Linked DNA regions of Phyllobacterium zundukense. Each later gene encodes a partner of the first gene's protein in a complex. Links are inferred from orthologs where the notes say so. Each region holds a gene or a part of one and is shown in the gene's direction. Other genes may lie near its edges. The genes, in order: xseA and BLM14_RS13405.

The links.
Region 2: the proteins of xseA (region 1) and BLM14_RS13405 are in contact, whole or in part, in a cryo-EM structure (PDB 8TXR), measured with the Escherichia coli proteins. The link is inferred for Phyllobacterium zundukense from one-to-one orthologs.

Annotation. Positions count from the first base shown.
Region 1 is NZ_CP017940.1:2,871,231-2,874,550, forward strand. What follows is about bases 279-3,275. They hold xseA (exodeoxyribonuclease VII large subunit), read left to right. Parts: upstream 279-983; coding sequence 984-2,567; downstream 2,568-3,275. Other genes in these bases: BLM14_RS14375 (LysR substrate-binding domain-containing protein), read left to right, coding at 279-279; BLM14_RS14380 (DUF2585 domain-containing protein), read right to left, coding at 286-876; BLM14_RS14390 (ABC transporter substrate-binding protein), read right to left, coding at 2,730-3,275. Also shown: more of BLM14_RS14375, read left to right, coding at 1-278; more of BLM14_RS14390, read right to left, coding at 3,276-3,320. UniProt on the Escherichia coli protein: Bidirectionally degrades single-stranded DNA into large acid-insoluble oligonucleotides, which are then degraded further into small acid-soluble oligonucleotides.
Region 2 is NZ_CP017940.1:2,673,286-2,676,335, reverse strand. Bases 156-2,882 are described here. They hold BLM14_RS13405 (exodeoxyribonuclease VII small subunit), read left to right. Parts: upstream 156-1,255; coding sequence 1,256-1,510; downstream 1,511-2,882. Other genes in these bases: dxs (1-deoxy-D-xylulose-5-phosphate synthase), read left to right, coding at 2,610-2,882; BLM14_RS13410 (histone deacetylase family protein), read left to right, coding at 327-1,253; BLM14_RS13415 (cystathionine gamma-synthase family protein), read left to right, coding at 156-198. In the rest of the region: more of BLM14_RS13415, read left to right, coding at 1-155; more of dxs, read left to right, coding at 2,883-3,050. UniProt on the Escherichia coli protein: Bidirectionally degrades single-stranded DNA into large acid-insoluble oligonucleotides, which are then degraded further into small acid-soluble oligonucleotides.

The DNA of each region.
Region 1 (3,320 bases):
CTTGCCGTTTCCATATTACCGGAATGCGCCTTGCGTCCCGGAATGCGGGTCCTGACGGAAGCGGACGGATTTGGCCGCCTGCCGGAATTCGGCATCGGTATCATGCGCGGTCATACGAAGCCTTCGGCCATTGTCGATGCGCTGGCACAGCACATCGTTGAAAGCCTCGACAATCTGTCGATGCCCACTCCTGTCACCATATCGCAGGCTTCCGCGCCAATTCTAGCGAACCAGCGGCTCCGGCAGGTACGCGCGACAGAACTCGTTCCAGGCTGGTAACGCGGACTACATCCCGCCTTGCCACGCCTTGATCGCATCCAGTGGACAGAGAAGCATCACGATGTTGAGGGTGAGATTGTCGCGAATGACCCAGCCTGCCAACAGTTCGAAGAATATCGCGAGAATGACCGTCAGCCAGACCGGAGCACGAGCGGCGAAGAAAAAGCCGACGACCATGAACAATATATCGCTGACGGAGTTCAGTACGCTGTCGCCGACATAGCCGAGCGCGATGGTCGCCTCGCGGTAGCGGTTGATGACCATGTCGGTGTTCTCGAAGATCTCCCAGGCCGCTTCGATCAGAATGGCGATCAACAGGCGGGGACCGACGGACCACTTGCGGGCGACCAGCCAGAGAATGCCGTAGAACAGAAAGCCATGGATGATATGCGAAAGCGTGTACCAGTCGGCGATATGCTGGGAATTGTCGGACGAGTTCGTCTCGCCTACCCACAACTTTATCGTCCCGCAGGTGCATATCGGGTTGCGCCCCATCAGGAGAAGAATCACTGCCGCACCAGCAATCATCACCGCTCCGATCAGCAGATAGTGACGCAATTTCAGACGCTTGGCGGTGACAGAAGTTGTTGCTGACATGTTGGCCCCCTTTTCCCCAGTTAAAGGCGATATTCATCGCGCTGGCAATGCTGCAATCGAGGATTGCCCACACTTGACCTTGCCCCCCACGCGACTAGGAATAGCACATGAGTGAAAAGCCCGAATCGGCATCCAATGTTGCCGAATATACAGTTTCCGAGATTTCCGGGGCGCTGAAGCGCACCGTCGAGGACACATTCGGGCATGTTCGGATCCGCGGCGAGATTTCCGGCTATCGCGGTCCGCATTCCTCCGGTCATGCCTATTTCTCGCTGAAGGACGACAAGGCACGTATCGAAGCGGTGATCTGGCGCGGCTCGATGAGCAAGCTGCGTTTCCAGCCTGAAGAAGGCATGGAGGTCATCGCGACCGGCAAGCTGACGACCTATCCGGGCTCGTCGAAATACCAGATCGTCATCGAGCAGATGGAGCCAGCCGGTGCCGGCGCGCTGATGGCGCTGCTGGAAGAACGCAAGCGCAAGCTCGGCGCCGAGGGCCTGTTCGACCCGGCGGCCAAGCAGTTGCTACCCTTCATGCCGCGCATCATCGGCGTGGTGACATCCCCGACCGGCGCGGTTATTCGCGACATCATTCACCGCATCACCGACCGCTTCCCGCTGCATGTTCTCGTCTGGCCGGTGCGGGTGCAAGGTGAGACATCCGGCGCGGAAGTCGCCAACGCCATCAATGGTTTCAATGGGTTACAGCGGGGCGGAGCTCTTCCGAGACCCGACGTGCTGATCGTTGCGCGCGGTGGCGGCAGCCTCGAGGACCTCTGGGGCTTCAACGACGAGGCGGTGGTGCGCGCCGTTGCCGCCTCGCAAATCCCGCTCATTTCCGCCGTCGGCCACGAGACCGACTGGACGCTGATCGACCTTGCCGCAGACGTTCGCGCCCCGACACCGACGGGCGCGGCGGAAATGGCTGTACCGGTCAAGGCCGACCTGCAGGCAACCGTCGCGACGCTTGGCGCCCGGCTCGCAGCCGGCATGTCGCGTTACCTCGACCGCCGCCGCCAGGCGCAACGGGCGCTGGCCCGAGCCCTGCCTTCGGCTGATCAATTGCTCGCCCTGCCAAGACGGCATTTCGACGAAACGGCGGCACGCCTTGGCCGGGCGTTACAGGCAAATACGCAGAAGAAGCGCGGCGAATTCGACGGTTGCGCCAGGCAATTATCACCGCGCCTCCTCGAACAGCGTTTTCGCGAAAAACGACGTGAAATCAATGTCTTGACCAACCGTCTGCCGCACGGTCTCAGGGTATTCCTGCGAGAGCGGCGCGGGGTTTTTGTCCGGCGCGCCGAACGTCTGTCGATCGAACCGATTGCCCGGCTGGCCCAGCGCGGACGCCAGCATCTGCAACAGCTGGACCGCCGTCAGATCCAGGCTGTCGACCTCATTCTCGACCGGGCAAACCGGCGAGGCAGCGAACTCGAACGGCTGATGAAAACCCTGTCATATCAGGGGGTTCTGGAACGGGGTTTTGCGGTTGTTCTTGACCCCTCCGGCACTCCCATCAAGCGTTCGGCGGCTATCGCCAGCGGCGATGACCTGACCCTCAAGTTCCAGGATGGCGAGGTGCAAGCCGTGGCGAAAGAGGGTGACGAACGCCCGTCCCGGGCAAAGATCGAACGCCCTGCGCCAGCCAAGAAACCTCCGCTTCCGAGTGGATCGCAGGGCTCGCTGTTTTAGGGTCATTCGCGTCGGCACAACCATTTTTCGCGCAGTGGTAGAGAAACTCGTGCCAGAATCGCCGACTCTTGTGTGAGAATCGCCGATTTTTTAGGATTTTCGACAGTTCCTGCCTAAAACCGTGTGAGAACTGCGGCGGGGGCGTTCAAAAAACGCCACGCGTTACTCCCGGGTCCAGGCCGGGCTGTTCAATTCAATCAGGGATTGTGACCAGTCCTCGATGAAGCGCTGGCGTTGTGCCCGATCCTGCACGGCAAGCAGAGCCGGACCGATGCGGATCGGCTGGGCGATGCCCGACTCCTTCAAATTCTGCGGACCGTCGACATCGGGCGGCAGGCCGCCCGTCTCGGAGAAATAGAAGGCATTGGTGCGGGCGATCGACTGACCGCGTTCGGACAGGAGATAGTCGAGGAACCGCGCTCCGAGATCGGCCTCTTTCGCGCCCTTGGGAATGAGCGCTCCACGGCTGAGCACGAGCGTATAGTCGCGCGGCACGACCACGCGGAGTTCCGGATGACGCAGCGCCGCCTCATAGGCATAGGAGCCGAGCATATTGTAGCCGATGTAGAGATTGCCCTTGGCGACCTCCTCCAGAATCTCGCCGGTGCAGCACCGCGCCACGGCCGAGGCACGCGCCATGCTTTCCAGCAGACGGCCGAACACGGTGGTGGTCTGCCGCGCATCGTTGAAGGCGAGCAGGTAGCCAATGCCCGACAGGCGGATATCATAGGTGCCGACGCGGCCGCGATAATA
Region 2 (3,050 bases), 200 kb from region 1 along the record:
CAGATATTGAAACTGGCGGTGAGCCTTGGCGGTACGGAATCGCTCGCCAGCCATCCTGCGACGATGACCCATTCCGGCGTGCCGGTGGATGTGCGCCAGCGCATCGGCGTGCTTGATTCGACGATCCGGCTGTCGATCGGCATCGAGCATCCTGACGATCTGATCGCCGATCTGACGCAGGCCTTGAGCGTGGCCTGAGCGGGTGATTCTGCAGCGTTGATATACGCTTCTCACTTCGCTCTTGTATAACCGCAAGGCGCTGGTGCAAATTTGGGCGTGGCCGTGTAGGCCATGTTGATGCCAATTTGCCGCTGCAGAAAGCTCCCATGGTTACTCGCCTCTATTCGCATCCGATATACCTCGAACATTTGACGCCTGTTGGCCATCCGGAGCGGCCTGACCGGCTGCGGGCGCTAAACAAGGTGCTGGAAGACAGCGCTTTCGATGCGCTGGATCGTGTCCAGTCGCCGATGGGTGACGAGGCAACGATCCTTTATGTGCATCCCGAGACGTTTCTTGAGCGGGTGCGTAATACGATCCCGGAGGAGGGACTGACCCGCGTTGATGCCGACACAACCGTCAGCCCCAAGAGCTGGGAGGCAGCATTGGCCGCTATCGGTGCGGCTAATGCCGCCGTCGATGATGTTTTCGCGGGCAGGGCCGACAATGTCTTTGTCGCCTCGCGGCCACCTGGTCACCATGCGGAGCGTGACAAGGCAATGGGCTTCTGCCTGTTTAACAATGCCGCTATTGCGGCCCGCCATGCGCAGAAGGCTCATGGCATAGAGCGCGTTGCGATCGTTGACTGGGATGTGCATCACGGCAATGGCACGCAGGATATCTTCTGGGATGACCCGTCCGTTCTCTATTGCTCGACTCACCAGATGCCGCTTTATCCTGGAACCGGCGCCAAAAGTGAAACCGGCGTCGGCAATATCGTCAATGCACCGCTTAGCCCACAGACCGGCAGCGATCATTTTCGCGAGGCTTTCAACACGCGCATTCTCCCGGCCATCGATGAATTTCAGCCGGAATTGATCATCATTTCGGCCGGATTCGATGCGCACCACCGCGATCCGCTGGCAGAAATCAATCTGAACGAGGACGATTTCGACTGGGCAACCGGTGCTCTTATGGAAAGAGCTGGGAGCTATGCGTCAAACCGCCTTGTCAGCCTTCTGGAAGGCGGGTACGACCTCAAGGGGATGTCGCTCTCAGCGGGCGCACATATCAGACGCCTGATGGGAGGATGAACATGGCCGACGTACAGAACAATTCCGATATCGCCGCCATGAGCTTCGAACAGGCGCTCGAGCAGCTGGAAAAGATCGTCGACGATCTGGAACGTGGCGATGTGCCACTGGAACAGTCGATTCGTATTTACGAGCGTGGTGAAGCGCTGAAGAAGCATTGCGATACGCTGCTGCGCGCCGCCGAAGACAAGGTCGAGAAAATTCGTCTCGGCCGCAATGGCGAACCCGTCGGTACCGAACCACTCGACCCGGAGTGACACCAAACCACGCTGTTCAGCCGTGTTCTGAAACGCTATGGTGGGGCTCCGACAATCCGGAGTAGCGTCCATGAGTTTTTTCCCCTGCCCAGACCCAAAGCCAGGCGACGCAACAGCCGTCGACGCCATCGAGACGCTGATCATTCCACGCACGAGCGACATTGGCGGATTGGAAGTGCGCCGCGCCTTGCCGAGTGCCAAGCGCCGTCTCGTCGGACCTTTCATTTTCTTCGACCGCATGGGCCCGGCTATCCTTCGCCCAACCGATGCGTTGGATGTGCGCCCACATCCACATATCGGCCTTTCGACCGTAACCTATCTTTTTGACGGAAACATACGTCATCGCGACAGCCTCGGGACCGAAATGGTCATCAGGCCCGGCGACGTCAATCTGATGACGGCAGGGCGTGGCATCGTGCACTCGGAGCGTTCACCGGAAGAACTCCGGACGGAGCCATTGCCGATTTCGGGATTGCAGACCTGGCTGGCGCTGCCGGATCATCTGGAAGAGATCGACCCCGCTTTTGCCAATACCGCAGCGGGTGAACTGCCCATGTTGCGCGAAAACGGCATGGAAGCGCGCATCGTCATGGGCAAGTTCCATAGCGCCAGTTCCGCAGTGAAGCAGCACGCGGAAACGCTTTATGTTGATATTCGGCTGCAGCCCGGAAGTCACATTCAAATACCGGGCGATGCAGCTGAAGAACGCGCCATCTATACGCTGGATGGATCGGTGCAAGTTGCTGGCGAAACGTTTCCCGCAGACCGCCTTTTGGCGTTCCGCACCGGCGATGAAATCGTCATCCACGCACCGGAGGGGGCGCATTTCATGCTGTTTGGCGGTGCTGCTCTGCCCTCGAAGCGTTATATCTGGTGGAATTTCGTTTCCTCGTCCAAAGAGCGGATCGAACAGGCGAAAGAGGAATGGCGTTCCGGCCGATTTGATATCGTGCCTGGCGACGCGGAAGAATTCATACCCTTGCCCGAAAATTGACTTGGGAGCGAACGAACTTCCGCTTCTTGCTGGTTTGCTGGATTTCCTTTAGGGAACGGCGCCAGCCCTCTGCCAAGAGTTGAGCTTGAAACTGGAACCTGCGCTTTGGCCAAGAATTTTGAAACACCACTGCTTGATCGCGTCAAAATCCCGTCGGATCTGCGCCAATTGCCGGAATCCGACCTGCCGCAGCTGGCGCAGGACTTGCGAACGGAATTGATCGACGCGGTGTCGACGACTGGCGGTCATCTCGGCGCCGGACTTGGTGTTGTCGAACTGACCGTTGCACTTCATCACGTCTTCGACACGCCGCATGACCGCATCATCTGGGATGTCGGCCACCAGGCCTATCCCCACAAGATACTGACCGGACGGCGTGATCGCATCCGCACATTGCGGCAGGAAGGCGGGCTCTCCGGTTTCACCAAGCGCAGCGAGAGCGAATACGATCCCTTCGGCGCCGCCCATTCATCCACATCGATCTCCGCTGGTCTGGGCATGGCCGTCGCCAGCGACCTTTCCGGCACGAAGCGCAATGTCATCTCG